Regions from separate parts of the Bacillus sp. BC05(2025) genome, predicted to be linked through region 4. Evidence: predicted binding sites of a transcription regulator. Region 4 holds the regulator's gene; each other region holds the start of a gene.
What was found. Region 4 encodes Rex, which represses fermentation and respiration genes when NADH is low (regulators of the CRP and FNR family bind a similar motif). Its sites were predicted from a motif close to TTGTGAAATATTTCACAA; they were not measured.
Positions count from the first base shown of each region.

Region 1: ACZ76X_RS19795 (L-lactate dehydrogenase) is a predicted target of Rex. The motif match lies at 5,242-5,259, and genes of this name have one in related genera.
Region 2: ACZ76X_RS27485 (DoxX family membrane protein) is a predicted target of Rex. The motif match lies at 6,224-6,241, and genes of this name have one in related genera.
Region 3: hcp (hydroxylamine reductase) is a predicted target of Rex. The motif match lies at 3,191-3,208, and genes of this name have one in related genera.

Region 1 covers NZ_JBWYRA010000006.1:171,397-179,795, reverse strand. Annotated here, with positions in the region: gene gcvH (glycine cleavage system protein GcvH) at 1-355, opposite strand, end outside; gene ACZ76X_RS19820 (arsenate reductase family protein) at 397-762, opposite strand; gene ACZ76X_RS19815 (DUF3937 family protein) at 1,290-1,553, opposite strand; gene ACZ76X_RS19810 (hypothetical protein) at 1,788-2,315, opposite strand; gene ACZ76X_RS19805 (phosphatase PAP2 family protein) at 2,459-3,106, shown strand; gene ACZ76X_RS19800 (PTS sugar transporter subunit IIC) at 3,164-4,177, opposite strand; gene ACZ76X_RS19795 (L-lactate dehydrogenase) at 4,200-5,150, opposite strand; gene ACZ76X_RS19790 (spore coat protein) at 5,399-5,647, opposite strand; gene ACZ76X_RS19785 (hypothetical protein) at 5,661-5,846, opposite strand; gene ACZ76X_RS19780 (CPBP family intramembrane glutamic endopeptidase) at 5,993-6,706, opposite strand; gene ACZ76X_RS19775 (hypothetical protein) at 6,948-7,076, shown strand; gene ACZ76X_RS19770 (DUF2178 domain-containing protein) at 7,126-7,413, opposite strand; gene ACZ76X_RS19765 (helix-turn-helix transcriptional regulator) at 7,410-7,637, opposite strand; gene ACZ76X_RS19760 (TetR/AcrR family transcriptional regulator) at 7,813-8,361, opposite strand; gene ACZ76X_RS19755 (MBL fold metallo-hydrolase) at 8,365-8,399, opposite strand, start outside.
Region 2 covers NZ_JBWYRA010000016.1:70,035-78,433, forward strand. Annotated here, with positions in the region: gene ACZ76X_RS27455 (NAD(P)-dependent alcohol dehydrogenase) at 1-793, shown strand, start outside; SAM riboswitch class I at 874-988, shown strand; gene ACZ76X_RS27460 (MetQ/NlpA family ABC transporter substrate-binding protein) at 1,074-1,886, shown strand; gene ACZ76X_RS27465 (methionine ABC transporter ATP-binding protein) at 1,899-2,939, shown strand; gene ACZ76X_RS27470 (methionine ABC transporter permease) at 2,914-3,582, shown strand; gene ACZ76X_RS27475 (SDR family oxidoreductase) at 3,620-4,423, opposite strand; gene ACZ76X_RS27480 (DUF5068 domain-containing protein) at 4,826-6,127, shown strand; gene ACZ76X_RS27485 (DoxX family membrane protein) at 6,286-6,792, shown strand; gene ACZ76X_RS27490 (DUF4256 domain-containing protein) at 6,865-7,431, opposite strand; gene ACZ76X_RS27495 (S9 family peptidase) at 7,535-8,399, opposite strand, start outside.
Region 3 covers NZ_JBWYRA010000001.1:853,994-862,392, forward strand. Annotated here, with positions in the region: gene ACZ76X_RS04495 (ABC transporter ATP-binding protein) at 1-493, opposite strand, end outside; gene ACZ76X_RS04500 (DUF1048 domain-containing protein) at 649-990, opposite strand; gene ACZ76X_RS04505 (PadR family transcriptional regulator) at 1,066-1,386, opposite strand; gene hcp (hydroxylamine reductase) at 1,841-3,127, opposite strand; gene ACZ76X_RS04515 (hypothetical protein) at 3,403-4,434, shown strand; gene bla2 (BcII family subclass B1 metallo-beta-lactamase) at 4,886-5,656, opposite strand; partial or broken gene ACZ76X_RS04525 (hypothetical protein) at 5,940-6,140, opposite strand; gene ACZ76X_RS04530 (MazG nucleotide pyrophosphohydrolase domain-containing protein) at 6,139-6,420, opposite strand; gene ACZ76X_RS04535 (DUF3784 domain-containing protein) at 6,532-6,822, shown strand; gene ACZ76X_RS04540 (hypothetical protein) at 6,852-7,133, opposite strand; gene ACZ76X_RS04545 (hypothetical protein) at 7,265-7,471, shown strand; gene ACZ76X_RS04550 (serine hydrolase domain-containing protein) at 7,714-8,399, shown strand, end outside.
Region 4 covers NZ_JBWYRA010000020.1:4,345-12,743, forward strand. Annotated here, with positions in the region: gene ACZ76X_RS28590 (ABC-F family ATP-binding cassette domain-containing protein) at 1-790, opposite strand, end outside; gene ACZ76X_RS28595 (redox-sensing transcriptional repressor Rex) at 978-1,607, shown strand; gene ACZ76X_RS28600 (YdiK family protein) at 1,637-1,828, opposite strand; gene ACZ76X_RS28605 (CPBP family intramembrane glutamic endopeptidase) at 1,825-2,574, opposite strand; gene groES (co-chaperone GroES) at 2,976-3,260, shown strand; gene groL (chaperonin GroEL) at 3,299-4,933, shown strand; purine riboswitch at 5,073-5,174, shown strand; gene guaA (glutamine-hydrolyzing GMP synthase) at 5,340-6,878, shown strand; purine riboswitch at 7,033-7,134, shown strand; gene ACZ76X_RS28625 (NCS2 family permease) at 7,263-8,399, shown strand, end outside.

The sequences.
Region 1 (8,399 bases), on a different contig from region 4:
TTTCAGCAGTTAATAACTTCTCAACTTGGCTTGCATCAGAAAGTTCAACTTTAACCATCCATGCACCCTCGTATGGAGATTCGTTAACAAGTTCTGGTTGGTCACTTAATTCTTCGTTTACTGCTACAACTTTACCGCTTACAGGTGCATATAACTCAGAAACTGTTTTAACAGATTCTACGCTTCCGAATGGCTCGTCAGCTTCGATTGTTGCACCTACTTCAGGAAGTTCAACGAATACGATATCGCCTAGCTCACTTTGTGCAAAGTGAGTAATACCGATAACAACTTCATTACCTTCAGTTTTTACCCATTCGTGTTCTTCAGAGTAACGTAAATTATTTGGAATGCTCATGACTGTACCTCCAGTGAATGTATTAATTATGTAAAAATACCTTATTGGTACTTTTTCCACACACTTTCAAACTGCTCTTCGTTAAAACCAAGTGTTACATTCGTTCCATCTGTTACAATTGGACGTTTAATCAACATGCCATCAGATGCTAAAAGCTCGTACATTTCGTCTTCACTTGCATCTTTTAACTTATCTTTCAGACCAAGTTCACGGTAACGCATTCCACTTGTATTAAAGAATTTTTTCAATGGTAATTCACTTTTTTCATGTAAATTACGTAAATCTTCTTTTGATGGTGGATTTTCAACAATATGAATCATCTCATATGCTACATCGTTTGCCTCAAACCATTTCTTTGCTTTTTGACATGTGCCACACTTTGGATATGAATAAAATGTTACTGTCATAAATTCACCTACTTTTTTACTAACCTTTACCTTTATCATATAGAAAACGTTTTATTATTTCAAACGATTATTCGCTAAACTTTTACTTATTTCGTGATAATTTTTAATAATCCTGCAAATTTTTCTTATTTTTCCGCCATTTGTTAAGAAAAAATAAATATATAATTTTTTTTGATTCTTCTCTCATCCACCCTCCGAACATACACCTTAAACAAACGTTTGATTAGCTCCCCATTTTTCTTTGTTAACCCATGAATTGCATCAGTTTCTTCCTACCGAACATACATCTTAAACAAACGTTTGATTAACTCCCTATTTTTCTTTGCTAACCCTTGGGCTGCATCAGTTTCTTCCTACCGAACATATATCTTAAACAAACGTTTATTTAACCATTTCAGCCTATAGTCACAAACCTGGCAACACTTTACATGACAAGGCGTACAGATGAAAGAAACTAACGATTTTGGCCGTAATAGTGAGAGTATTCCATGGTGTTGAAGAAATTACCGCAAAGAAAAAAGACGCATCTAAATTGATGCGTCTTTTTGCGATGTTTCTTTTGTGAAATCATATAAAGCAATTGCGCCTAAAATAACCAATATACTTTCAGGGGCATCTAACAAAATAGTTTTCCAAGTTTCTGATATTACCCATTTAATACCTGCCGCTGATTCAAGATATGTTTGAAAATAACTGATTGTAAAATCAATTCCAAATAAACATACAAGTAATGTTAGACCAATTCGAATTAATTTCTTGTTTGTAAACATGTAACACCTCTCAAAATTCATTGGATATTTCTGATTTTAGTTCTTTATATACAAAAATCCCTATATTTAATTTTAACATACAAAATATCCAAATAAATACAATATGCATATTTGCATATTTCTTGCATATTGAGGAATTACTGTTAATAAAAAAAGTCCTACTAGTAACCTCATAACAATGGAATCATTTGGACCATTATATAACCGATTCTTGAATGCGAAATAAAGGAGAAACCTTGTTTACAGGCCCCTTCATCATCTATTCAAATAATCTGCAATTGTTTGAAATACGACGATATACATATTATGAATACTTTCTTCAGTATTTCCACCATTCGATAAACCAACTGCCCATTGTTGTCCTTCACCACTTCCGATATTTGCAAACCCTTGCGTATACATAGCATTTACATCTTTTCGGGCACTGTTATACTCTATCCCTTTTGTAATAAAAATCGAATATGACTTATCTTGTAAACCGATAAAAAACACTGGTTTCTTTAGTGATGAAAATACATTTTTATATTGTTCTGTTGAGGCTTCTTGAAAGTGATCTTTCATTATTAGAAAACCATCCACTTCCTTAGATTTCTTTTCCAGGTCCTCTAAATTCATTTCCTCAAACTTTATATTCCTAAACGTATCTTTCGGTTTTTCTCCAACAACTCCAATGACGAGTGCTCTTCCGTTATATTCTAATTTCTCTCCTTCTTTATCCTTTGCACACCCAGCACCGACTAGGCATATCAATATAAAAACTAAGAAATACGATAAACGCTTCATATAGCACCCTCCCCTTCTTTTCAGTCAAGTGACAAAAACGTAAGGTTCATTCAAGAAAATGTAAGTAAAATCGATAGCCCAAATTACGTTTCTATATTATAATCAATTGAATTTACTTACATTACTAAACATAGGAGATTATCATGAAGAAATTTAAACTTTCATCTTTTCTTCCGTTAAGTTATATACTTCTACTCGTACTCGTAAGTCCCCTTTACGATGTATTAAATAAATCAGCTGTTCATGCAGTAGATGTCACAACTGTAGTAGACGATTGGATTCCATTTGTAAAAGCATTTATTATTCCTTATTTACTTTGGTTTCCTTACTTATACGGCGCACTTATTTATTACTGCTTTGCAGATCGAAAACAATATTATGTCACTTTAAGTAGTATCATTCTTGGAAAACTTTCTTGTTTTTCTATTTATTATTTTTGGCAAACAACTGTACCACGTCCAATAGTCGTTGGATCAGACGTATTTTCCGAACTAGTCCGCTATATTTATAGTATCGATCAACCGGTGAACTGTTTCCCTAGCATTCACGTTCTTACTACCTTTATCATTATGTTAGCTGCCTTTAGACGTAGGGAACAACATGCTTTTGAATATTACATTCTTACCTTCTTCGGTACGCTTATTATTTTATCAACGCTATTTACGAAGCAACACGCATTTGTAGACGCCATTTCTGGAATGACGCTTGCAAGCATACTATACTTCGGCGTGCAGCTATTATTAGCAAAAGAAACAATACGTGTTCCAGTAAAACAAAATCAAAAAATGTAAAAAGCAGACTGTGGCTTCTACAGTCTGCTTTTCTCTATATAAAAGGAGATTTTCAATTTAAGATTGTGGTACAGTCATATCACCAGAGTGAATACGACCTGCTTTTTTAAGAGCAATGTAAAGTATATAAGAAACAGCTACTGGAATGACGATATAAGTGATTACCATCGCTGGGACAACTTCCCATCCTTCGCTGGAAATTAAATTAATTGGTGCGATAAGAGAACTTAATCCAAGACCTGCAATTTCTTTTCCTGCTTCCAGTTGAAAAATTAATGCGGATACTGGACCAACTATCGCACTGGCGACAACAGTTGGGACGAGAATCATTGGATTTTTAGTGATATTTGGCAACTGTACTTTCGGAGTACAAAGTGCTTGAGCTAATATGCCGCCTAAATTATTTTCTTTCGCTGAGATTACAGAAAATCCGATAAACTGGGCAACGCAACCTGCAAGAGCAGCACCACCTGCAACACCATCTAAGCTAAGTGCAATTGCTAACGCAGCTGATGAAGCTGGAGAGATAAGTAATAGTCCCCAAACGACTGCAATGACGATAGAAGCGATGAACGGGCTACCAGCTGAGCTATCTTTAATAAATGCTCCAACTGTATTTAAAACAGGAGTAATATTATGAGATAACCAAATACCGACTAAACCAGAACCTAATATGGCCGCAAATGGAACGAGCATCATATCTAAAGCAGTTTTCCCGCTTAAACGTTTACCAATATATACAGCCAAAGTCGCTGTTAATAATGCACCGATTGGCTCACCTGTTTTAATAATTAGACCTGCTTCAGTAATTGAAATGGATCCAGCACCAATCGCTCCAGCTACCATAGCCGAGAAGATTACAAGACCATTTGCACCGAGCATAAAAGCGATTCCGGCACCAATGGCTGGTGCCATAAGTGATTTTGCAACAACTCCGATTGTAATAAGTAACGGAATATCAACAATTCTTCCTATATTTTCGATTAGTAAACCAATTCCAAGGGATACGAAAATACCTTGTGCGATTCCAGCAGATGCTTTAAATACACGAGACATTATATATTCCTTCATTTGTTTCACCTTCTCCTATAAGTTAGTAACCAATTGTTTTCATATAATCACGTAAAATATCGTTTGATTTTGCGAATCGAGATTCTTCATCCTCTGTTAAGTTTAGTTCCACAATTTCTTTTATACCGTCTCTAGTAATAATAGCTGGTACTCCTGTGCAAATATCGTATTCACCGTACTCCCCATCTAAAATGGCCGATACAGCAATGACACGGTGATCATCGTTAAAGATTGAGCTCGCAATATATGCTAGAGAATTTCCGATTCCGTAATAAGTAGTACCTTTTCGTTTATAAATTTCCCATCCAGCTTTTGCAGTCTTCTCAACAATTTCATCTAAATCTATTTCACCAAATTTGTCTTTTTTCTCTTCTAAAATTTGTAGAATTGGCTTTCCACCAACAGTTACGTGAGACCAAGCAACCATTTGCGAATCACCATGTTCTCCTAATGAATACCCATGAATACTACGAGGGTCTACATGTAACATTTCAGATAAAATTGTTCGTAAGCGAGAAGAATCTAGTGATGTACCAGTGCCGATCACACGATTTCTAGGTAATCCAGATAATTTCCACACTTGATACGTAATAATATCAACTGGGTTCGATGCAAGTAAGAAAATACCATCAAATCCACTTTCCATTACGCTGCCAACAACACTTTCCATAATCTTCGCACTCGCTCCTAAAGTATCTAAGCGACTTTGTCCAGGCTTTGGTGCTGGTCCTGCTGTAATAATAACGATATCCATATCTTTGCAGTCTTCATAGCTTCCCGCATATACTTTTGTTCTTGTATTTGTAAAGTTAATGCAGTGTGATAAATCCATTGCTTCCCCAACTGCACGTTCATGATTTATATCAATTAATAATAGCTCTTCGCAAATGCCTTGATTCACAATGGAATATGCACAACTTGATCCAACTAATCCAGTACCGATAATTGCAATTTTTCTTGTATTTCGTTTCATAGCAATCTCTCCTAATTGATCATATAATCTATTTCTTTTGTTCTTTACACTCCTAATTATAGAGGTTCCCACGATATAAACCATGGATACTTTGTGAAATATTGAACAAACTTTTTGTCCTTTTTGTGAATTGTTATATTCCATTTTCGTCATATTTGTTACAACTGGAAAAATATTTATTTTATATTTATTGACATGCTCAAAACAAAAAAACGAGCGACTTCATTCGCCCGTTTTTTGTCATTCCATTATTCCGCACTTAATTGGCTTTTTAATTGCTGCACAATCATTGGATTCGCAGGTGCTGCCGGTTTGTAATAACTTTTTTGCTTTGCGTACTCGTACATATTACGTTGGCGCATTTCATCTTGATTACGAATTTGGATTAACGTTTGGTGTAATTGTTCATTATCAGACTGAGCAATATAATTTGCATAACTTGTTAAACTTGCATTTAATCCTGCTAAATAATCATTTACCATATCTTTTTCATTCATGTTCCGCTTCCTCCTATCCTAGGAAAGTCATTAATTGTTGCTTCGTATTTCGTGCATCTTGCGCATCCTTTTGTAACATTTGTTTCAATTGTGGATCTGTACACGTCTGTGCATACTGCTCCAACTTGTTAATAATTGTTGCGTGTCCACCGATCAAATGACGTAAGTTTTCTACTTCAAGCTCTGTTAAGTTTTGCATAGAATACTCCTACCTTTCTTTATTCGTTCACTGTTAGTATTTAGCTATTTTTTAATTGTATACATGAATTAACTTTTTCACGTGCATACAAAATAAAAGATGAATAGCTAAGCCATTCATCTTTTATACTGGTTATGTATTTATTTTTATAGAGATACAATCATACTTATACTCACAAGTAAGTTCCATACAATGTGTAAGACAATACTAGGTATAATAGATTGCGTCTTTTTGTATAACATCGCAAATACCATCCCCATAATCGTTGCCGTAATTAAAAGACCCCCATGAAGAATTCCAAAAATGAAGGAAGAAATAATGATACTAACTAAAAAATTATATTTCTTTTCTAAAAATCGATATAAAATACCTCGAAATAGAATTTCTTCTTTAATCGGTGTAATGATAGCGACACTTAGCACATATATAATACTTTGTATGCTATTTTGAAGCCCTAAACTCCCTAATTGTTTCTTTTGTTCTGCTGCACTTTCAAAACTAAATACATGTAACATTAAATATTGTGATAACGCAATGACAATAAAGCCAATTAGTAGATATAAATATGTCTTCCAACTCTTCAAAACGGATAAATCCCAAATAGATTTAATAAAATGAAGAACTGGTTTATAAGCTAATAAAACGATAACAACCACAATTGCATCGAATAAGAGCAAATAATATCCTTCTAATTTAGTACTTAATGCTTCTTCTCCATAAATCCCAAAGGCTAAACCAAGGAATAGTCCTCCTAGGAGTGAAATCCCTATAATCATTGCTATCATTACAAATAGATTTTTATATGTTATATTCTCTATTTTTCTTTCCACACTATACGTTTCTAACACTGTTTTACTCACAGTATCCCTCCAGTCATTCTCATTTACCTTATCGAAATATTTAAATTCAAATATATAGATAATATAACAAAATTTACAAAAAGAATAATATGCAATTTTACATATTATGAAAACTTTATATTTTATAGTTTTAGGAATAGGATTGCTATGCAATAATTATTATATGAAATTTCAAAAAACAATTCCTATCCACCATAACCCTCGCATCATATAAAACTTATTAGTTAAAGGAGCAATGAACATGAAAACACATGACTTCCTTACAGAAATCCAGAAGGGCTCTGAGCCTAGTCCATATCAAGATCCTATCGCATTCAGTTTTGTTTGCTTTTTCTTAGCGATATATACATTTTTCAAACCAGCTAAATAATATCATTTAACAAAAAAGAGCCTCTAAACCACTAGAGGCTCTTTCTCATCTAATATCTTCTTTTCAAAACTACAATAGTTAAAGCATAAGAACAAAGTACTCCAGCTAATAAACATGCATTTGCTAATTTATACTGTTCACCTGTCAATGAATATACATTCCCAATTAAAAAGATAACTAAATATAGAAATAAAAATACAAATAATGAAATTTTAGCTGCATTCCCTGTAATATGCTCGCCTCTTTCATCTTCCCCCTCATTCTTCTGAAAACGTGTTGAATATAAAACACCTATTAGTCCCGCTACTGAGATTATGATCCCTATTACAATGCTCATTCCGTTTCCCCCTCTATTTTATATTGAAAAACTTCATGAAACTCCTTACCTAAAATATGTGCAATTTCAAAAGCTAAAATTAAAGATGGATTGTAACGATTCGCTTCAATTGAGGCGATCGTTTGTCTACTTACCCCCGCTTTGTTCGCTAAATCAGTTTGTGACCAGCGTTTTTCTGCTCTAAGTACAACGAGATTATTTTTTAAATTTCCACTCTGTTTCATAATCTCTCCTCTTTTTACATTATTTTCTATATTTTAATTGTAAATTATTTTTAACATCATGTAAACTATTTTTAACAACAATAAAGTGAAACTTTAATCTACCTACTGTTCTTTTCGAATCATATACACTAAAAAACCTTAGAATCACTTCTAAGGTTTTTGTTTGCCTTGCTTCTCATTCACGTAATCCTTTAATAAACGTTTCCAATAATACATGTAAACTTGTATCTAAATCTAGTGGCAAACCAAATCCACCTTGCTGTTCAATCGACGCAAACCCATGACAAATACTTCTGAATCCACGTGTCGCATGAAGTGCATTCTCCCCTTCTAAGCCGTACTGTTGTAACACCTGCAGACAAAGCTTTACAATCCCGTCACCTGCTTTTCTTACTTCTTCATCTCGTAAAAAGGTTGCTTCATACAGTCCAGGATGTTTACGTACGAATGCTACATACGCTTCTCCTAAAGCATGAATTGCTTCATCCATCCGTTTATCCTCGGCCGCTTCTTCCAGTCTGTTATACAGCTGTTTGATTCCATAAATACCAAGATTTTTTCGTACATCTTGTAAGCCTTTCACATGATTATACAGCGAGGGGGAACGTACCCCTAATGTTTGCGCCAATGAAGCTAACGTTACTTCTTGTATTCCATTTGCATCTGCAATTTCTGCTGCTGTTTCTACAATTTTCTGTAATGTAAGTCCGATTCTCGGTGACATAAATTACCCCTCTTTTCTACTTTCTATATTCCGCTTTG
Region 2 (8,399 bases), on a different contig from region 4:
ATCAACTGGAGATTGTAGAATACGCGGTTTTAATAGTCCCCCCTTATTTTGGATTCCTATGCGGATTATATTAGGTTTCAGAAAACCGAGAAACCCTATACTTGGTGTAGAATTATCTGGAGAAATTGAGGAAATTGGATTAGATGTAACTCAATTTAAAAAAGGGGATCAAGTTTTTTCATTAACAGAACTAAATCTTGGTGGTTATGCCGAATACACATGCGTGCATGAAAGTGGATTAATAACATTAAAGCCTACCAATGTGACGTATGAAGAAGCAGCAGTTATTCCTTTTGGTGGAACTTCAGCGTTACATTTTCTGAGAAAGGGCCGGATTAAAAAAGGGCAACAAGTTCTCATATATGGTGCCTCTGGATCAGTAGGAACAGCTGCTGTACAACTTGCTAAATATTTCGGTGCGACTGTTACGGCTGTTTGTAGTAATTCAAATTTTGAACTCGTTCAATCTTTAGGAGCTGATAAAGTAATTGATTATACAGAAGAAGATTTTACTAAGCGGCGCGAGCACTACGATATTATCTTTGATGCAGTTGGGAAGTATAAAAAATCCCTTTGTACAAATACATTAACACCCAATGGAAAATATGTATCTGTTAATGGAATGATGGCAAAAGTAAGTAAAGAGGATATGATTCTACTAAAAAAACTAACTGAAACAGAACATTTAAAACCTGTTATTGATAGAACCTACCGATTAGAAGAAATTGCTGAAGCTCATATGTATGTGGAAATGGGACATAAAAAGGGGAACGTTTCGATTACCTTAAAATAAAATATATTCAGAAAATAACATTGACAATTCTTTTTGTAAGATTTACTATTAGTACCATATTAAAAAACTACATACACATACTCTTATCAAGAGTGGCGGAGGGACTGGCCCGATGATGCCCGGCAACCGAGCTTATAACGTATAAGCTAAGGTGCTAATTCCTGCAAAACGAGTTTTCGTTTTGGAAGATAAGAGGGGAACCTATTTTGTCTATTCGGCACCTCTCTTATTTTTGAGAGGTGCTTTTTATTTTGGAACGTATATGAAGGGGGAATTATAGATGAAGAAAGTATTATTAAGCATTGTAAGCGGGGCAGTACTATTATTAGGCGCATGCAGCGCAGGTTCAGATAAAGAGGCGAAGGCGTTAGATGAGAAAAAGATTACTGTCGGTGTAACTGGGGGGCCACATGAACAAATTTTTGAAAAGGTAAAAGAAGTGGCAGCAAAAGACGGACTCGAAATTGATGTAAAAGTATTTAATGATTATGTAGCACCGAACGTGTCTTTAGATGAAAAAAGCCTTGATGTAAATAGCTATCAAACGAAATCATATTTAGACACATTTAAATCTGAACGTAATATGAAATTAACAGAAGTATTCTCAACAGTAACATTCCCTATGGGCATATATTCTAAAGGCATAAAAGATGTAAAAGACTTAAAAGATGGCGATGCGATCGCTGTACCAAATGATCCAACGAATGAACTTCGAGCTTTAAAATTATTTGAAAAAGCTGGAGTTTTAAAAGTTGATCCAAAGGCTACAGAAAAAGCGACTGCAAAAGATGTAATTGAAAATCCAAAAAATTTAAAGATTGTTGAATTAGAAGCATCTCAATTACCGACTCAGCTAAGTGAAGTAAAAGCAGCTGCAATTAATACAAACTTTGCATTAGGTGCAAAATTAAACCCTGCGAAAGATTCTATCTTCTGCGAAGGAAAAGATTCACCATATGTGAACTGGGTCGTTGTTCGTACTGAAAATAAAGATGATGCTGTTGTAAATAAATTAAAGAAAGCTTATCAATCTAAAGAAGTAAAAGAATTTATCGAGAAAAAATTTGATGGTTCTGCTTTACCATCTTGGTAGGAGCTGACGATAATGATTGAATTAAAAAATGTATCCAAAGTATTTACAACAAAAAAAGGGAATGTGGAAGCTCTTAAGTCTACTTCCCTTCAAGTAAAAAAGGGGGAAGTATTTGGAATCATTGGCTATAGTGGCGCTGGTAAAAGTACATTAATTCGATGTGTCAATTTATTAGAAAAACCAACGACAGGAAATATCATTGTAAACGACCAAGACTTAACAACTTTATCAACAAAAGAACTAGCAAAAGCGCGACAAAAAATCGGGATGATTTTTCAAGGATTCAATTTACTTAAAACAGTGACTGTTTATGAAAATATCGCATTACCGTTACGTCTTGCTGGCATTCCAAAAGTAGAAATTGAAAAAAGAGTAGAAAAGTATTTACGTATTGTCGATCTTTTCAACCGAAAAGATGCCTATCCGAGTGAACTTTCTGGTGGCCAGAAACAACGTGTTGCCATTGCACGTGCACTATCACATGAACCAGAAGTGTTATTAAGCGACGAAGCAACGAGCGCTTTAGATCCAGAAACAACGGATTCTATTCTTGACCTATTATTAAAGATTAATGAAGAAATCGGGATCACAATTTTATTAATTACACATGAAATGAATGTCATCCAGCGTATATGTGACCAAGTTGCTGTTATGGAACATGGAGCAGTAGTGGAAAGCGGGACTGTGAAGGACATATTCACAAACCCACAACATGCAACAACGAAAAAATTTGTGAATAGTGCATTTGCAGCGAAGATTCCAGAAGAAGTACAAAAAGAACTTCAAACTACTGGTGAAATTGTAACTCTTTCTTTTATAGGAAATTCTTCAGGAGAACCAGCATTAGCTGTCGCTACAAAACGATTCCAAGTATATCCGAATATTTTATCCGGCAATATTACTCAATTAAAACATGAAGCTTACGGGAAACTTGTCATTCATATGCAAGGGGAACAAAATGAAATCAACCGTGCTTTATCATTTTTACAAGAACAAGGAATCATCGTAGAAGGAGGTAGAACGGATTATGGAAAACAAGTCCTTTTTGGATGAATGGGGTAAAGTCATATGGGAAGCAACTATTCAAACATTTCAAATGACATCTATTTCACTATTCATCTCTATCCTTATTGCACTACCACTTGGCGTCACACTTGTTTTAACAAGACCTGGTGGGCAACACGAAAATAAAATTATTTATCCAATCCTTAATACAATTATTAATATCATTCGCTCTCTTCCATTCATCATTCTACTATTCTTTATTTTACCTTTTACAAAGTTTCTAATGGGAACGTCCATTGGTGTTCAAGGTGTCATCGTACCGCTTGTCGTCTTCACTGCTCCCTATATCGCAAGATTGATGGAGACAGCATTATTAGAAGTCGATCGTGGTGTTATTGAAGCTTACCAAGCAATGGGCGTTTCTACTATAAAAATCATTTGGCACGTTATGGTGAAAGAAGCTCGTCCCTCCCTTGTACTTGGGTTAACAATCGCAACAATTGGCTTAATTGGCGCAACAGCAATGGCTGGGCTTGTAGGTGCTGGTGGTCTTGGTGATTTAGCATATCGATTCGGACATTTACGCTACGAACCGGAAGTAATGTATGCAACCGTCTTTATTTTAATTATCCTCGTTCAAGGGCTACAGTCTTTAGGTAACGGTGTTGCAAGAAGATTGAAAAAGGATTAAAAAAGAAGGTATCTCACCAGGTTGAGATACCTTCTTTTTACCTTTTAAATCCACCTTCAGAATGAATAACTTGTCCCGTAATCCATTCTGCCTCTTCACTTACTAAAAACGTAATGAGTCTTGCTGCATCCCTCGGCTCACCAATTCTACCAAAAGGAAACATTGGCTTTAATCCTTGCTTTATCTCTTCAGTCATCCAGCCTGTATCGGTTGGACCTGGGTTAATTGCATTCACTGTTATTCCTAAATGAGCTACCTCGGCTGACAACGAACTCGTAAGGGCATCAATAGCTCCCTTCGTTGTTGCATACGCCAGTTCCCCAACCATAGGCCCTTGAAATTGCCCCGAAGTCATATTCACAATTCTACCACCAGATTTCTTATCAAATCCTCTTGCAAATTGACTACTTAACAATGTAGTCGCACGAACATTTACCATGTAGTGCTTATCTAATTCTTCAGCAGTCAAATTAGAGAAGTCATTATTTGTAGAATACGCTGCATTATTAATTAATATATGAGGGTAGCCTAGTTGTTCAGTAACTTTATTTATAAGCTCTTTCGGTGCATCATTCTGAGTTAAATCTAACTCCATACTCGATACTTTAACACCGTTTTTTAGTAACTCTTCTTTTAATTGTGTTTGTTCACTTTGATCAACGCCCCAAGGCATCTCTTTATCGTACGCTGTCCAATACGTAAAAAATATATCGTATCCTGCTCCAGCTAATTCTTTACAAATCGCTGCGCCTATACCATCTAGGCGACTTACACCTGTCACAACTGCTACTTTATTTTTTAATTGATTCATTATATACTCTCCCAATTTTAAAGGACGCATATTTTATATAAGAGATATAAAATTCCCTACACATTATCCTTACAAAAGGGATGTACAAGCCAAATATGCAGTCCTTGAATGATTTATAGATAGCTAAATAAACTCTCACTTATGAGAGAAAAATTTATGTATCTAGTTTCTAATCATTACAAGCTCATCCACATATTAAGTCCTTGTCCCCTTTCCATATATCTCTATTTCTATCATACCAATATGATGTAATATTGCAAATGATAAAAAAAAGTCGATATTCCATGCCGACACTCTACTAACTTTAATATATTGCAATAACTAAATAATTAAAATACTCAGAAAAACACTGGTAAATACTGGCTTACTTTCTTATAATAAAACGTGGGGCTAATGTGAGAGTTTAGTTTTACACAAATAGGGGGAAGAAACATGTCAAAAAAATTACTTTCTTTATTTTCTACAGTAATCGTAGCAGCTCTTGTAATAACTGGCTGTGGTCAAAGCGATACGACAAATAAAGAACAAAAAGAAAATGCAACAAAAGAAAGCAAAACAGAAAAAACGGATACAACGAAAGAAAGTAAAACGGAGGATAAAAAATCCGAAGGTAAAAAAGCTGAAGATAAAAAGCCTGAAAATACAGCTACTACCTCAAGCGATTACTCTAAGCTGATTTCCTATATGGAAAAAGAAACCGGTGGTAAAACAAAAGTTCTTTTTGAAAATAAGGAACCACAAGTGTATAAAGCTGAAGATGTTTCAGTATCAATGAATAGTTATACATTAGTTGAGTTGAATGGATTCCATACGGACTTTAACATTCCGTTTAACCGTCAAACAGAGGGCGGAGTTATTCTTGCGAACTACAGCATAAAAAATAGTTCAGCTAAAGATATTTATTATATGCCAGCATTGGACATGTCATTTACTGGTGCACAGAAAGTATATAGTAATTATAAAGATTTAATCCCAAAAGAAGATCAGTTACCAACTAAGCTTGCCCCAACAAATGATTACTTAGTAAAAGCAGGCGAAACTATTTCTGGTTATATCGCATATCCATTCGGAAAAGATGATTTAGCGAAAATTTCAAGTCTCTCAACAGTCTCAGTCACAGTCCCAACTGCACAAGCAAATAAAGGAAAATTTGATGCTCCAATCGGAAGCCCTGGAAGCTTTTCATTAAGTTTAAACAAACAAGGTGCTGAAAAGGTTGCAACAGATAAAACTTTCTACCAAGATAAAGCTACAGCTAATAACATGGGCGATAAAAAAATGTTAAAAGAGAAATCAAGTATTAATAACAGCCAAGAATTAGGCGCTGTTAACGTTACATTAGACGGATACCAATTTACTCAATTCACACCAAATTCCGTCGAAGCTCCACGCTTTGCAAATTTCAAAAATGGTATTGTTCTATTAACAGTGAAATTCAAGCTTGATAACAAAGATGCTCAAGACGTTTCATTATCTCCTATAAGCTCTACATTGAGAGTGAATGATGGTACACAATATACAATTAATGAAGGTATGCTATTAAATTACGACTATAATGCTGCTGTTAAAACTGGAACATCTGGAGAGTTACTACAAGTCTATATATTAGATCAAGAGCAGTATGAAAAGATTTGGAAAGACAAAAGCTTTGAAATTGAGTTAGGACCTATGAGAAATAAAGAAGCAAAAGATATTTCACAAGGTAAAAAAGCTAAATTTGCATTACCGAAATAGATTACTAAATATATAATAGAAAAGGCATATAACATAGGATTGTTATATGCCTTTTTTATTTGTATAAAAACACCATTTTTGTTCACACTTTATCCATTGTGAATTTTTTCACAATGGATATATAATAAACTTGTAAATACAATATTGGAGGGATTTCAATGGTTATCAATTTTTTAAGAACTGATAAACGTACTGCTTTCATATTATTATTTTTACGACTTTACATAGGATATACATGGCTCGCTGCTGGGATAGGCAAAGTCTTCGGACAATCCTTTGACGCAAGTGGTTTTCTAAAGGGCGCTATCGCTCAGGCGTCAGGTGACCACCCTGCAGTACAAAGTTGGTGGGCAGATTTCCTTCAACATTTTGTTCTTCCAAACGCAGACCTATTTAGCTTTTTAGTTCAATGGGGAGAAATTTTAGTAGGTCTAGGTTTGATTTTAGGCGGATTAACAAAAACAGCTGCATTTTTCGGAATCATAATGAATCTTTCATTTTTATTAAGCGGAACTGTTAGTGTAAACCCAAACCTACTTATTTTGACTATGTTCATTTTAGTTGCAGGACAGAACGCTGGACGTATTGGATTAGATGGTTATGTTTTCCCAAAACTTTTCCGTAAAAACAACCACGGAACATATAAATTAAGTAAAACTGCGTAGTAGCGGTTTACTTTTAAACTATAAATAAGAAAAAGAGCCTACATATTAGGCTCTTTTTTATTTACTCCAAATTTAAACTCTTAACGAACCGCGAAATCCTCTAGCAGCATAATATGAATCTGCTCCATTGTGGTACACAAAAACGTGTCCAAAGCGATAATCGCAAAATAGAGCACCACCGAGTTCTCGAATATCTGAAGGCGTTTGTACCCAGCTTGATGATTTCATATCGAACTCCCCAAGTTGTTGCAACTCTCGATATTGTTCTTCCGTTAATAATTCAATGCCCATGGCAGTTGCTACATCCATAACGTTATTTTCTGGTTTATGTTTTTTTCTTGCCTCTAATGCTGCAAGATCATAGCAAAGACTTCTGCGGCCTTTAGGACTCTCCTTTGAACAATCATAGAAAGTATACTCATCCTTCTCTTCATCATAACCAACAACATCCGGCTCGCCGCCAGTTACTTCCATTTCATGAATTGACCATAATTTTTCATTATTAGCAGCTAGCTTTGCTTCAACTTTAGCCCATTCAAGACCTTCATGGCGGTTCATATTTTTCTCAAAACGAGCTTGTAATACCTTTAATAGTTCTTCACTTTGTTCTACAGATAACTCATTTTTATTCGCTGTCATATTAGTCCTCCGAATTATGTTTCCTTATAATCATAATGGTTTGCATGCAGTTTACAACAATTTGACCCAATTGTACACTGAAAAACCCCTATGCGTATATCCATTATATAGTACTAAAATCTCTCATGCTTTCTCCAAGAATATAGTGTGAAAACCACATCAAGTTCTGCTTCATAATAGCTACTCTCATTCCTGGCTGATTCGAACTATATGCCATTCCTTTAAATATAATTAATTCTGTATCAACTTCCATGTCTCTTAATCCTTCATATAGCTCATATGCATTTGTAATTGGAATTCTTACATCCTTTTCTCCATGTTGAATTAACGTAGGCGTACAAGCTGATTTAATATATGTCATTGGTGATGTCTTCTTATATATATCTGGATCATTCCATGGAGTATTTCCTAAATACATGCTAATAAAGTAAGGGATATCTGTATGGACATAATGGGTACTCCAGTTCGTAATTCCACCTCCTACTGAAATGGCTTTAAATCTACTACTAAATGTTGAACAGAAAGCTGATATATATCCTCCGTTACTCCATCCCATAACTCCTACTCTATCTTTATCTACAATCCCTTTTTCAACTAGTTCATCCACTCCAGATATAACATCATCATAATCAGCAAATCCTTGTTTTCTATAGTTTGCTTTTAAAAATTCATTACCATAACCAGAACTTCCTCTATAGTTTGGCTCTAAAACGATAAAGCCTTTTTCAACAAACTGTTCAATCGGATATTTCTCATTGAAGCAGTCTGAAAATATCGGAAAGGAAGCCCAATTCGGACCACCATGCATTACTACTAATAAGGGATATTTTTTATTTGCCTCAAACTCTACTGGGGTTGATAAAACACCTTCTATTTCAAGACCATCACTACTTCTCCATGAGATGATTTCTCTGTTACTTTTAAGCCTGCCTTCGAAAAAGCTATTTTCATTCGTTATTTTTTTATCA
Region 3 (8,399 bases), on a different contig from region 4:
GCCCTGTCGTCGGTTCGTCAAGAAAAATAACTGCTGGCGCCCCAATCAAACTCATGGCGATATCAAGTCGGCGCTTCATCCCTCCTGAATATTGCTCTGCCCTCTGATTAGCTGCACCAGTCAAGCTAAATCTCTCAAGCAAATTGTCAGCGACTTGTGCAGGATTGGAAACTCCGCGTAACTTAGCAACCATTATCAAGTTTTCTCTCCCAGTGAGCATACCGTCTAAAGCTGCGAACTGCCCTGTCAAGCTGATACTTTGGCGAACATAATCTGGTTGGCGCTTGATATCAAATCCGCAAATACTTACTTCACCACCATCTTGCTTCAGTAGCGTCGAAAGGACGTTGACCGTTGTCGTCTTTCCAGCTCCATTTGAGCCTAGCAGCGCGAAAATTTCTCCACGCTGCACCTCAAAATCTACCCCTTTTAAAACTTCCTTGTCTTTAAAGGATTTTTTCAAGCCTTTTACAGAAATCGCTACATTGCTCATACTTTTTCCCCCTTATAAAAATAGATTACCTACACCCTCTATTTAGTAACACTGATATTCTGTATTACTTAGTAGCGGTTTAAAAATATAACTGAATAGCGATGGCGGCAGTTCACATTTGTAACCAGCTAATCAGTCGGTATTACGTATTGCATTTATTTTTTTCTCAATTTCTTCATAATACTTTCATTTAAATCTTCACGATACTTAGAGACATACGTTTTAGCGTTTGCCACTAGTTCATCAGCAAAGGATGCTACGTCCTCCCCAGTAATGTCAAGCACTTGTCTTCCTTCCGCTGCACCCGCTTCGAACAAATCGATTAATTCATACTGTATGTGTAACATATCCATCCCGTTACCCGCTGAGAAATTCCACATGTAGTTTTGAATCTTCTTAAATACAAATTGGTAGTCCTCTGGCAGAGCCTCAACTCGTGCCATCATCATTTTGTACTCTTTTTTATCACCAATTAACTTTTTGAACATTTCTAACATCTTATTTTCCTCCTTTTTTATAAAGCAGAACAAGAAACTCTCCAAATATGAGCCGGAACATTTTATATTATGAAGCTAGTTTGACTTCAAGACGTTAATTTTTGACGATACAAAATCCCATTTTTTCCAAAACAATTCAAGTTCCTGACGTCCAGCTTCATTTAATGAATAAAACTTACGAGGCGGTCCCATATCTGATGGTTTCTTTTCAATATTCACAAGCTTTTTCTTCTCTAATCGTACGAGGATGGTATACACCGTACCTTCCACGACTTCAGTAAACCCAAGATCATTCAGGTGACGTGTAATCTCATAGCCATACGTTTCACGGCGGCTAATGATTTCCAGCACACACCCTTCCAGTGAACCTTTCAGCATTTCAGTTAAATTTTCCATGTTCTGATCCTCCTTTACCCCCTATTCTGTCTGACTTATATTCAGTATTACAGAGTACTAAGGCGATTTTTTTACCGAATAGTTTTTGTTAATCCGAACTATTCCGTATCACTTATTACATCTACATTGTATGACTAAGTAGATGTAGATGTCAACTGATTTTCAAAATTTTTCTAAAATCCGCTATTACCTATTGTCTACTGAAAATTTTTTGAGAAACAACACTACTCAGTATCACCTATTACGACTACATTGTATGACTGAGTAGTTGTAAATGTCAACTCGATTTTTATATTTTTCTAAAATCAACTGATACAGTCGATTTTTTTAAAAAGAAATTTCATCACATACCTATCCCTAGAAAAGAAAATACCCCAAAACAAATATGCTACATTTTGTTTTGGGGCGCTATAGACTAGCGATTCTTATTCATAAAGACCGATTATCCTTTTTGTTACGATAACATCATATCCATATCTTCTGCTGCAGTTGTAATTAGTTTTAAACCGAATGTTTCTTGTAATACATCAAGTACGCCAGATGAAATAAATTCAGGCGCCTTTGGACCGATGCGAATATCTTGAATACCAAGACTAAATAGTCCAAGTAAAATGGCAACCGCTTTTTGTTCAAACCATGATAGGACAATACTTACTGGCAATTCGTTCACTTCACATTGGAAAGCATCAGCTAATGCAGTCGCTATTTTCACTGTAGAAATGGAATTATTACATTGTCCTAAATCAATGTAACGTGGAATCCCCGTACCAGGTACAACACCGTAATCCACATCATTAAAGCGGAATTTCCCGCAAGAAGTCGTTAAAATAACCGTTTCTGGAGGAAGTGACGTTGCTAATTCACGATAATATTCTCCACCTTTTCCCGGTGCATCACAACCGGCGATAACAAAGAAACGCTTAATCTTTCCTTCTTGTACTGCCTCAATAATTTCTGGGGCTAATGATAATACTGTATGATGATGGAACCCTGTTACTAACTGTTCATCCGATTCCATATGTACTTCTGGAAGTTCTAGCGCTTTTTGAATCAATGGTGCAAAATCATCATTTTCAATTTTTTCTACGCCCTCTAAACCTGCAATATCATACGAAAAGAATCGATCAGAGTATGATCCTTTAATTGGCATAACACAATTCGTTGTCGCTAATATGGCGCCTGTAAATTTTTCGAAAAGACGTCTTTGATCATACCATGCCTTACCAATGTTCCCTTTTAAATGCTTATATTTTTTCAGCTGCGGATAACCGTGCGCTGGTAGCATTTCAGAATGCGTATAAATATTAATTCCTTTTCCTTCCGTTTGCTTTAATAGTTCTTCTAATGCAAATAAATTATGGCCTGTAACTACAATAGCTTTACCCTCTACATGGTTTTGTGTAATTTGAACAGGCTCTGGCACACCAAAGTGATTCGTATGTGCCTCATCTAACAACTCCATTACTCGTAAAGCTGATTTCCCAACTTTCATAGCCATATCAATATGTTCTTGTTCATTAAAATTAGAATTTGTTAATGTCATGTACAGTGCTTCTTGCGTCGTAGCATCTACAAAAGCATCCGTATATCCTAGCTGAGCAGCATGCGTACGATAGGCAGCAATTCCTTTTAATCCAAACACAATCGTATCTTGTAAACTTGCAATTGTTTCATTTTTACCGCAAACACCTATTACTTTACATCCGCCTGTTGGCGTTTGTTCACATTGATAACAAAACATATCATCCCACCCTCTCCCAATGATTGCTTACAAACTAAGGATAATACCCATTGAGAAAAAAGGATGTGATATCAATCACAATAATATATAAGAATTTGTGACAGTTCACATTGTCGACATAATATTTTTACTGTATCCTGATATTCATACTTGCACATGATTTATTTGCATCATATATCGGTGCACTTTTAAGGAATACAAATATCATATCCACCTAACATTTCACAAATTTTTCCTTACTAATGGTACAATTAAAGTTATGGAGGGACAATATGATGGTATATATGATGTTTTATTACGGAATACTGTTTCTTATACTTGGTATTGCAGTATTTCTGTTTATTATGGCTGGGTCACGAAAAATTAGGAATAAAAATCTTTCATTCGTATTGATCGGTTTAGGGATAAATATACTTGCAAGTCCAATGGCACTTTTTATAGGGGGGATGGCAACAGATTCTCCATATAGTACTGCACTTGATTTTTGGAAAGGATTTTTCTTTATTCAAGGAATACCTCTTTTCTTACTACTTATAGCTTTCGTTTGGTGGTTTATTCGCCCGCCAAAAGTAACAGTTCAAACGAGTATTGAAAAAGACCTTGAACAAGATAGTAAAAGCACTAAGAAAAAAAGAAAACGAATCCGGCCAATTACTGCCTTACGTATTGTAATTTCGATTATTTTAGTAGTAGGCTGTTTGTCTTACATTTTGTATTTACAGGACATTACACTAAAAAAAAGTCATTCTCCAAATAATAAAAATACGATTAAAGTAGTGAAAATAGATTCAGACTCTTCTCATGGTTCCTCTCCCGTCAGAATTAAATACGGCTTATGGGAACATTTTGACATAAGTATTGCAAATGAGGGAGAACGTCTCGATTCCTCAAACGTTTTCGTAGATTGGAAAAACGATTATGAAGCAACGATAACACTAAGAGGAAAAGAATCCGTACCTGAAGTTGTGGAATTTAACATATCAAATAAATCCAATGGTCCTATTTTTAAGAAGGTACAAAAAGTGGTCAGTTCCTTTACCTTTGAAAAAAGTGAATCTCCAAATCTCATAAATATTATCGAGCTTAGAGAAACAATAAAATCAAAAGGACCAAGCCCCACTTCAACTGTAAGAATCTATTATGGGAAAAGAGGTAGCATTTTAGAAAAATATAAAGAGGTCACTCTTAAGGAAATGTATACGACAGACAACTTCAATATCAATTGGAGAAACGATGAACAAGTGCAGGTAGAAGTTATAGAGGAAAATGTAGTAACAACTAGCATCTTGATTGATTTATCAAAATGAATCTATTTTTCACATTTTATAACTGTGTTCTATACGACACACGAGAGATACATAGTATTTATAAATTAAAGATTTATAGTCATGATAAACCACCCTTTCCTTTACAATATATTTACACTATCTTTACATTGTTTACATTATTTATATGATATATTTATATAGAATCTACTTAATAAATTTCATGTACATTGTTATCTTTATAATCTTATTATCCGATTGATAAAAGATTATGTTTATATTTTTATACCAGGGGTGAATGATAATGACTGAAACTTTAAAAACACTTATAATGCTTGATGCTACTTACGTTGTTATAGCAATTATGACAGTATTGGTATTTGTATACTTGGAATTAAAATCTCAGTAACATATGCAGACTTCGCATTTAAATATAGTTAGAAAAAAGTGAGGAGAAAATTGTTTCTCCTCGCTTTTCTATTCCCACAGTTTTTTATTTCAACAAATCCAATGTATGTAAAAGTAAACCTTTGCCCCCCACTTCTCCATGACCGGGCACTACTACACTTATGTTTCCATATCGCTTCAGCACACTCTCAATCGATGTAGACCATTCATTTACATAAGCATCAGCAACGTTTCCTAAATCTTTCGCGGACGTAGATTTCACTAAACAGCCTCCAACTAAAATATTGTATTGCGGTAACCATACGACGATATTATCTTCTGTATGTCCTTTCCCTGGGTAAAATGTTTCTACTTTCATATTTCCAAACTTCAAATTTGTAATGGTTTGTAAATCACCAAGCGGTTCTTCATATCCATTTTTCTTTGCTAGTTCTGCAGTCAATGCCGTACTATGCGCTTTAATGCCTCTGTCTTTCAATGTTTTAATTCCGCCAATACGATCAGCGTGTGCATGTGTAATAATGACATCTGTTACGCGTTTCTTAAATTTCTTTTCTACCATTTCTATTAGTTCCTTCGTTAACTTGTCATCCCAAGAAGAATCAACAAGTACTAACCCTTTAGAAGTAGTAAGAACTAAACCGTTCGAAGGAACTGCTTCCCCGTTAAAATAACCTACCTCCGTATGAACCCATACATTTTTGTTTAACTGAGAAATTGAAATAGTTCCTGTCTCATTTTTTATTATTTTTTGCTCTAGCGTATGTTCCGCTTTCACAGAAGAAACTGTACTAACCAGTTGAGTTGTTCCTAGTAAACTAACACATACCCCTACTTTTAATAATGTATTTTTCATTTTCTCCACCCTTTCTTTCAAACGAAATAGTTATTACCTATAATAGACAATTCATCTCAAATGTTTGTTCCATCTTTTTTTGCATATTTTTCATACCATTAATAAAAAGCGCACAAATTTTGTACGCTTTAAAACTTAATCTTTTATTCCGTAATTCTCAAACTCTTCCTCGTTCCCATAAAGTGAAACTTTAATCAGTGGGGGGTGTTCATCCCCCCACTGGTTATTAGTTGAACCAATCGGACGTTTACGGACAGTTGATCTCCCACCTAACTTCTTTGCTTCAACTGAATTTTGAGGTGGGAGTTTTACTGTCCGTTAACGTGGGATAAAATACATTCAAATCAATATACTTTTCTTTTCCATTATAACCATTTAATCTCCCCTGGTTCGTGTATTGCCAAAACGTCCATTTTCTCTCTTCAGATAAACTCGGTTTTGTAAAGACACTACGAATCTATATATCACATTGGGAATACGCATTACCATTCACGTTTTTTATTAATCCTCATTTTTTCTTCAAATGCCTTCTCTAAATCAATGTCTAACTTGTTTGCTAAGTCACATACGTTCCAAATAACATCAAACATTTCTAAACCAATCTCTCTTTTCGAATCTTGTATTTTATCACGCTTTAATATAACTTCCGCTAATTCACCCAATTCCGCCATCGTATACATCGTACGCTCTTCAATTGTTGTATCTTGAAATCCTTTTTCTTTACTGAAATTTGATACATATCTCTGGAATTCCACAATATTCATACTTAATCTCCCTTCATGATACATACTACATTTTCTATTACACTTATATTTTGTTAAATTATAACATTCATACTATAATTTATTTATAACCCTTTAATGGAGGTGTTTTCAATGACTCTCTTCGCTTCCCCATCATTATTCATTCTTGCAATTATTTCATTTGCACTAGCTTATTTTATCGGAGTTAAACAATACACTTGGCTCTTATCAGGATTCAATGAACGCCGTGTGCCAAATAAAGATAAGTTATCAAAAATAGTTGGTCTTTATAATTTAATTGCCGGTGTTATCGCCACAATTGGTAGTGTCTTCACTACTCCTAATGTCAAAATCTTATTTCCTATCATTATAATTGGCCACGTTATAATCGCTGCTTATGTAAATACACGCATGGTGCATTGAAAAAAGATCATCCAAATGGATGATCTTTTTTATAATTTATCAACATATTGCTTCGCTTCTAGTAAAGAAAAACCAAAAGCCTCTCTTACTCTTTTAACTGCTGTAACTGTTTTTCCTTCTTCCATAAGCTGGCGCAACTCTTTATTAATTTCAGGTTCTCTATCTATAATTCCCATTTCTTTCGTAATTAGCTGTAATCTATCTTCCATCCTCTTTAAACGTGCATCCGTTTTCTTTTCGATTCTATTTAATTTTTCAACAATATAAATAAACCCAAAGACCGCTATCGGTATGATCATCCAAAATTCCATGACTATCCCCCTATTAGCTTTCATTTGTTTTATTTCATTATCTTATGTAAATTTTACCACAAAACACATTTAATGTATAATAGTAATATACAACAATGTTGATAAAACCTTTTATTTTAGGGGGACACTTTATGAAAAGATTTTTAAATACGTTGCTACAATTTGTAGTTCTTTCAATTGCACTACATTTATTATTTGATATCGTTGGCTGGCTTGTTTTCAATGCGCCAATTCAAAATAAACAAGTTATCATTTCCTTACTAACAGCCTCATGGTTAATGTACATGTACCGAGATAAATTTTTTAAAACATTCGCTTCGAATAAAGTGAAACTTTAATCAGTGGGGGTTTTCTTCATCCCCCACTGATTATTAGTTGAACCAATCGGACTTTTATGGGCAGTTGATCCCCCACCTAACTTCTTTGCTTTCGCTGAATTTTGAGGTGGGGGTCTTACTGCCCATTAAAGCGGGATTAACTAAAAAAACTTCATCAATAAAAGATGAAGTTTTTTCTTTTTCTCTCTATTTACTACTGTATAATAGAACTAACATTCTGTCTTTTTAAGAAAGGAGTCACTATGAACTTAAAAAGTAACAATATATACGAAAAAATGAACCAATATTCCGTTGCAGGTTTAAGCCTTGCTATTATACGTGATGGCAAACTAGACGAAACGATTGCCTTTGGAACGCTTGAATCTAGAACAACTAGAACTGTCACTACGAATTCTATATTCAACTCTTGTTCAATTAGTAAATTCATCACTACAATGCTCGTACTAACGTTATCAAATCAAGAAATCATACATTTAGATGAAGACATAAATGATAGACTCACATCTTGGAACATACCTACCAACCTATTTACCTCACAGAAAAAAGTCACCCTGCGAAATTTATTAAGTCACCAATCTGGAATTATTGATCCTCCTAATAGTTTTGGACATTATACATTTGCACAAGGGCGACCAAACATGTCTGAACTCCTTGCCGGTAAAACATCCTATTGTTCAGTACCGATAGAAATAACTTATAAGCCACAAAGTGAATTTCACTACTCTGATGCAAACTTTTGTATTATCGAATTACTACTTGAAGATATAACTGGAAAACCATTTAACCTTTTACTTGAAGAATACATCTTTCAGCCACTGCAACTGAAAAATAGTATGCTATTCCCTCCTGAAGATATAAATAAAATAGAGGCCTTTGCTTGTGGGCATAATAAGGATGGGATTGTCACAGATGAAAAATATCCATTTTA
Region 4 (8,399 bases):
TCATTTCTTGCTCGTATAGTGCTGATTTTAAATCTAAATATTTACTGTAGTTACCAACAAATCGTCTGCTTTCTTTATTCGAAATTTCATATACTTGTGTAACGAGTTTGTCTAAGAAATAACGGTCATGGGAAACGATTAGTATTGCGCCAGGATAGCCTTGTAAATATTGTTCAAGCCATGTTAATGTTTCGATGTCTAAATGGTTTGTAGGCTCGTCCAAAATAAGTAGGTCTGGTTTCGTTAATAATAACTTACCGAGAGCTAATCGTGTTTTTTGTCCACCGCTTAATGTAGAAATTGTCGTCTGGTGCGTTTCAACCGGGAAGCCAAGACCACTTAAAATCGAGCGGATATCTGCTTCGTACTGATAGCCACCTTGATCTTTATAATCTAATTGTAATTGGTCATAATCAGCTAATAATCTTTCATATGTAGCCTCATTTGAAAAGTTTACTTCTTGTCCCATCTCTTGCTCCAGCCTTCGAAGTTTTGTCTCCATTTGCTGTAAGTGTGTAAAGACGGTTAACATTTCATCCCAAATTGTTAAAGACGTTTCTAAACCGGTATTTTGAGCTAAGTATCCGATTGAGACATCTTTCGGTTTTATAATTTCGCCACCATCATGAGATAGCTCACCAGCTATTATTTTTAATAATGTAGATTTTCCGGCGCCATTTCGTCCGACTAATGCGATACGATCTTTCGTTTGAACTTCCAATTTTATGTTTGCAAGAATCGTTTCTGCACCGTATAATTTCGAAAGCGCGTTTACTTGTAATAAAATCAATGTTTTCACCTCAAATAATTTCTTAACTTTGCCATGTTTATATTTCTCAATCATACTAAAAATAGTGTATAGTTTAAAATACAGAGAGAATACTTCTTCTTTCTATTATACAAGGAATTTAATAAGTGCTAAACTTCTGTATTTGATTAAAGCATATGAATAAAGATAGGAAGAGAGGAGAGGTTATATGGAGCAGCAGAAAATTCCACAAGCCACTGCTAAGAGATTGCCTCTATACTATCGATTTATCCAAAACTTATCTCTATCTGGTAAGCAACGTGTTTCATCAGCCGAATTAAGTGAAGCGGTAAAGGTTGACTCCGCAACGATTCGAAGAGATTTCTCATACTTTGGAGCGTTAGGGAAAAAAGGATATGGATATAACGTAAATTATTTATTATCATTTTTCCGTGAAACACTCGACCAAGATGATATAACACGTGTAGCGCTTATTGGAGTAGGTAATTTAGGGACCGCTTTCTTACATTATAATTTCACGAAAAACAATAATACAAAAATTGAAATGGCGTTTGACGTTAGTGAAGAGAAAGTAGGAACAGAAATCGGGGGCATTCCTGTATATCACTTAGATGAATTAGAAGAAAGATTATCAAATGATATACAAGTGGCAATATTAACAGTACCGGCTACAGTAGCACAATCTGTAGCAGATAGATTAGCTGAAACGAGTGTGCATGGTATTTTAAACTTCACGCCAGCACGCTTAAATGTATCAGACAATATAAGAATTCATCATATTGATTTAGCAGTAGAGTTACAAACACTTGTTTACTTTTTAAAGAATTATCCACAATAAAACGCAGAGGAAGCGACCTCTGCGTTTTATTATTGTTTTTTCTTTGTGAATTTAACTAAGATAAGGCGAAGTGCCAAATTAAAATCAATTGTTGCCATAACTGCAAATAGTATTGTCCACATATTCCAGATTGTATCTGTTACGTTCCTAATGGCGAGGTGTGTAAAGATACATCCTAGAAGGAAGTACAATACAGCCATGAACAATGGTGAGTTTCTCATACTAAAAATCCTCCGATAAAGCCTTGCATTTTTTCAGCTTCTTTAATCATTTCTTGAATGTGTTCGCTACTCACTAACACTTGAGCAATTGCAACTAATGTATTCATTGCAACATGGGCCGCAATTGGAACGATAATACGCTTCGTCTTTACATATAAGAAGGCGAATACGAGCCCCATAGCAGTGTATACCAATAAATGAGTGAAATCAAAATGAATTGCTGCGAATACGAGAGAACTAATGATAGCAGCAATAAAGAAGTTAAACTTCTTATAAAGTGTACCAAATAAAATTTTTCTAAACACGATTTCTTCTAAAATAGGTCCGATTATAGATATAACAATTAGGAACCAAGGAGTAGTTCTTGCGATATCCATAAGCCTCGCTGTGTTTTCAGATCCAGGTTTAATACCTAATACATACATTTCAATCATACCAGCAATACTTTGTGAGAAAAATGCTAAGAAGAATCCGATAAAAATCCATCCAATTGTAGCTGGAACAGTAGACCGCGTTTTATCTAAATGTCTATCACGAATATCTGTTCTAAGTAACCAAAGCACGATACATAATGCAATAAAGAAGCTAATGATTGCCCAGTGGCCAGTTATGAGTTGGAATTTCTCCTCCCTAGTAAATCCTCTGTTATCATAAAGTCCAGTTTTCAGGAGAAGCGGTAATCCAGCTATGGATGATAACTGCATTAAAATGTATGTAACGATAACCCACCAATATTGTTTTTTCAAATGGTTTAACCATCCTTTCTAACTCTAGTGTATGAAATAAGGTAGGATAACATGTACATATGCTACCTACGATATAAACCTTACATAAATTATGTTTTTTTCGTAAATCCTTATTTGAAATTATAATAGAAGACAGGAGAAAGTTGTGTGTGTAGCGAAAACAACTTAGGGTGTCCTTTCATATTGTAACATACGAGTAGTGGAAACAACGATTCATATAGTAAAGGTAGAAGAAGAGAGAATCTATATAGAAAAGTGTATAACTTAATTTGCGAAAAAATTATGATTTTTTTACTTGCAAAAGAAATTGAGATTATTTATTATTATAAGTGTGTTAGCACTCGGGTGACCTGAGTGCTAATAAATAAAATTTACATAACAAAATGAGGAGGTTATTGTTCATGCTAAAGCCATTAGGTGATCGCGTTGTAATTGAGCTTGTTCAAGCGGAAGAAAAAACAGCAAGTGGTATTGTATTACCAGACACAGCAAAAGAAAAACCACAAGAGGGTAAAGTTATTGCAGTAGGTACTGGTCGAGTGCTTGAAAATGGTGAGCGTGTTGCTTTAGAGGTAGCAGCAGGTGATCTTATCATCTTCTCAAAATATGCAGGTACTGAAGTGAAATACGAAGGTACAGACTACTTGATTTTACGTGAAAGTGACATTTTAGCAGTTATCGGTTAATTATATAAATCTTAAAAAATCCAAGGGGGTCAATTATTATGGCAAAAGATATTAAATTTAGTGAAGAAGCACGTCGTTCGATGCTTCGCGGTGTCGACACTCTTGCAAATGCAGTAAAAGTAACACTTGGACCAAAAGGTCGTAACGTTGTTCTTGAGAAAAAATTCGGTTCACCACTTATTACAAATGACGGTGTAACAATTGCAAAAGAAATTGAATTAGAAGATGCATTCGAAAACATGGGTGCAAAATTAGTAGCAGAAGTTGCTAGCAAAACAAACGATGTAGCTGGTGACGGAACAACAACTGCAACTGTATTAGCACAAGCTATGATTCGTGAAGGTCTTAAAAACGTAACAGCTGGTGCGAACCCAATGGGTCTTCGTAAAGGTATCGAAAAAGCTGTTACTGCTGCAATTGAAGAATTAAAAACGATTTCTAAACCAATCGAAGGTAAATCTTCTATCGCACAAGTAGCTGCTATCTCTGCGGCTGACGAAGAAGTAGGTCAATTAATCGCTGAAGCAATGGAGCGCGTTGGTAACGACGGCGTTATTACTTTAGAAGAATCTAAAGGTTTCACAACAGAATTAGACGTAGTAGAAGGTATGCAATTTGATCGTGGATATGCATCCCCTTACATGATTACTGATTCTGACAAAATGGAAGCAGTTCTTGATAACCCATACATCTTAATCACTGACAAAAAGATTTCTAACATTCAAGAAATCTTGCCAGTATTAGAGCAAGTAGTACAACAAGGTAAACCGCTTCTTATCATTGCTGAAGATGTAGAAGGCGAAGCGTTAGCTACATTAGTAGTGAACAAACTTCGTGGTACATTCAATGTAGTAGCTGTTAAAGCTCCTGGATTTGGTGACCGTCGTAAAGCAATGTTAGAAGATATCGCAATCTTAACTGGTGGCGAAGTAATCACTGAAGAATTAGGTCGTGACTTAAAATCGGCTACAATTGAATCTTTAGGACGCGCTGGTAAAGTTGTTGTAACGAAAGAAAACACAACTGTAGTTGAAGGTGTAGGAAGCACAGAACAAATCGAAGCTCGCATTGGTCAAATTCGTGCGCAATTAGAAGAAACAACTTCTGAATTCGATCGTGAAAAATTACAAGAGCGTCTTGCAAAACTTGCAGGTGGCGTAGCAGTAATTAAAGTAGGTGCAGCAACTGAAACTGAGTTAAAAGAGCGCAAACTTCGCATTGAAGATGCACTTAACTCAACTCGTGCAGCAGTAGAAGAAGGTATCGTTGCAGGTGGTGGTACTTCACTTATGAACGTATACACAAAAGTAGCTTCTATCGTAGCTGAAGGCGACGAAGCAACAGGTATCAACATCGTACTTCGCGCATTAGAAGAGCCAGTTCGTCAAATCGCAATCAACGCTGGTTTAGAAGGATCTGTAGTTGTAGAGCGTCTAAAAGGCGAAAAAGTAGGCGTTGGTTTCAACGCAGCAACTGGCGAGTGGGTTAACATGCTTGAAACTGGTATCGTAGATCCAGCTAAAGTAACTCGCTCTGCACTTCAAAACGCAGCATCTGTTGCAGCTATGTTCTTAACAACTGAAGCTGTAGTAGCTGACAAACCAGAACCAAATGCACCAGCAATGCCTGACATGGGCGGCATGGGCATGGGCGGTATGGGCGGAATGATGTAATTCCGTTTGCTCGAAAAACATCCACTTCTATATAGAAGTGGATGTTTTTTTGTGTTTTTGAGAGGAAGAATTTAATTTCTGTAGAATTTTGTCGCTTTCTCTCTTGACCATATAGATACTTCATTGTTAGAATCTAGGAAGATAATATAAAACGATCCTTCATATATCCTCAAAGATAAGGTTTGAGAGTCTCTACCGGGTTACCGTAAACAACCTGACTATGAAGGCAGTGTGTCTTATATTTATAAAGAGCGGAAGACTATCTTTCTTTATAAAGCCAGACCCCTGCCTTTTCTTTGTTATGAGACTAGAGGCGGAGGACTGGCTTTTTTTATTATATTGGTAATGCTTTTCGCCAAATTGGTGAAAATATTTATATACGAGAACTAACGTTGGGGTGATTATTTTGAAGAAGCAACACGATACAATTATCGTTTTAGATTTTGGGAGTCAGTACAATCAGTTAATAGCACGTCGAATTCGTGAGTTCGGTGTATACAGTGAACTTCATCCACATACAATTACTGCGGAAGAAATTAAAGCAATGAATCCAAAAGGAATTATCTTCTCTGGTGGACCAAATAGCGTATACGGTGAAGGCGCATTACATTGTGATGAAAAAATCTTTGAACTAGGATTACCGATCTTCGGTATTTGTTACGGTATGCAGCTTATGACACAACACTTCGGTGGGAAAGTAGAACGTGCAAACCACCGTGAGTATGGAAAAGCTGTTCTTAAAGTAGAGAACGAATCAAAATTATATGCGAACCTTCCAGAAGAGCAAGTTGTATGGATGAGCCATGGCGACTTAGTAACTGGTTTACCTGAAGGATTCGTAGTAGATGCAACAAGTGAGTCTTGTCCAATTGCTGGTATGAGCAATGAAGACAAAAACTTATACGGTGTACAATTCCACCCAGAAGTACGTCACTCTGAGCACGGTAACGATTTAATTAAAAACTTCGTATTCGGCGTATGTGGTTGTTCTGAAGGATGGAACATGGAGAACTTTATCGAAGTAGAATTAGAGAAAATCCGTGAAACTGTTGGAGACAAAAAAGTACTATGCGCACTTAGCGGCGGTGTAGACTCTTCTGTTGTAGCAGTATTAATTCATAAAGCAATCGGCGACCAGTTAACATGTATTTTCGTTGACCACGGTTTACTTCGTAAAGGCGAAGCAGAAGGCGTTATGAAAACATTTAGCGAAGGTTTCCACATGAACGTTATTAAAGTGGATGCAAAAGACCGCTTCATGGACAAGTTAAAAGGCGTAGAAGATCCAGAACAAAAACGTAAAATCATCGGTAACGAATTCATTTACGTATTTGATGATGAAGCTTCTAAGCTAAAAGGAATGGACTTCCTAGCGCAAGGTACACTTTACACAGATATCGTTGAAAGTGGTACAGCAACTGCACAAACAATTAAATCTCACCATAACGTTGGTGGACTTCCAGAAGACATGCAGTTCAAATTAATTGAGCCTTTAAACACTTTATTTAAAGATGAAGTACGTGTATTAGGATCTGAACTAGGAATTCCTGATGAAATCGTATGGCGTCAACCATTCCCAGGACCGGGTCTTGGTATTCGTGTATTAGGTGAAATCACAGAAGAGAAATTAGAAATCGTCCGTGAATCTGATGCGATTTTACGTGAAGAAATTATTAAAGCGGGCTTAGACCGCGAAATCTGGCAATACTTCACTGCGCTTCCTGGTATGCGTAGCGTAGGTGTTATGGGTGACGAGCGTACTTACGATTACACAGTAGGTATCCGCGCAGTAACATCTATCGACGGTATGACAGCTGACTGGGCACGTATCCCTTGGGATGTATTAGAGAAAATCTCTGTACGTATCGTAAACGAAGTAAAACACGTTAACCGTATCGTGTATGATGTAACGAGTAAGCCACCAGCAACTATTGAGTGGGAATAGTATTGTAATAAAAGATCCATCTATTGCATATGCATAGATGGATCTTTTGTATTTTTGTTATTAACACGAACGAAAATATAAAATTTTTTAAAAATGTTCGTTTTTAAATTGACAAAACTATTTCGTCGAGTTAATATGAGTATGTAATTCAAACGAAAAGTGAATATTATGCCGTCGTATAATATCGGGGATATGGCCCGAAAGTTTCTACCTAGCTACCGTAAATGGCTTGACTACGAGGCGTTTTTATAAAGGTGAGGGGAATCTTATCTTTATTCATAGAACGCTTCCATGTATATGCAATGGAAGCCTTTTTTATTTTTAATAGATAAAAGAGGGCTAGGGAGATTACGGCGAGTAATCATATAACGGGGGAAACGTAAGATGAAGCGCTATTTTCAGTTTGATGAACTCGGCACGAATTATAAAACAGAGTTCATAGCAGGTTTAACGACATTTTTATCTATGGCTTACGTACTATTTGTCAATCCTGCTACGCTGTCACTTGGAAATGTTAAAGGGTTACCGGCAGGTACAGGAATGGATCCAGGTGCAGTATTCGTTGCTACAGCATTAGCAGCGGCGATTGGTTCGTTAATTATGGGGATTTTCGCGAAGTATCCGATTGCTTTGGCACCGGGTATGGGAATTAACGCATTCTTTGCTTATACAGCAGTGTTAACGATGGGTATTCCTTGGCAAACAGCAATTGCTGGAACGTTAATGTCAGGTATTATCTTTATTATTCTTACTGCTTCAGGTATTCGTGAAAAAATTATTAATGCAATTCCGTCAGAGTTAAAGTTTGCAGTAGCGGCAGGTATCGGATTGTTTATTGCTTTCCTTGGATTCCAAAATGCCGGAATTATCGTGAAAAATGATGCTGTTCTTGTTGGATTGGGGGATTTAACAAAGGGCACAACGTTACTAGCAATCTTCGGAGTTGTTACGACAATCATCTTCATGATTAAGAAAGTTAATGGTGCAGTATTCTACGGTATGATTCTTACAGCGATCTTAGGAGTGGCAACAGGATTGATCGATACGCCAAAAGCTGTAGTGGGAGCAATACCGAGTCTAGAACCAACGTTCGGTGTAGCGTTAACGCACTTCGGAGATATTTTCACTGTTCAAATGGTGATTGTTATTATTACGTTCTTCTTCATCGATTTCTTTGATACAGCAGGTACACTTGTAGCGGTTGCGAATCAAGCGGGATTAATGAAGAATAATAAATTACCACGTGCAGGAAAAGCGTTATTCGCAGATGCGATTGCAACTGTAATCGGTGCAATCTTAGGTACATCAACAACAACGTCTTACATTGAATCTTCTGCTGGGGTAGCAGCGGGTGGACGTTCTGGATTTACAGCAGTTGTAACAGCAGGGTTCTTCTTATTGGCACTATTCTTCTCGCCGTTATTAAGTGTTGTAACACCAGCTGTAACAGCACCAGCTTTAATTATTGTAGGAATCTTAATGGTTTCATCTTTAGGTGAAATTGATTGGAAGAAATTCGAG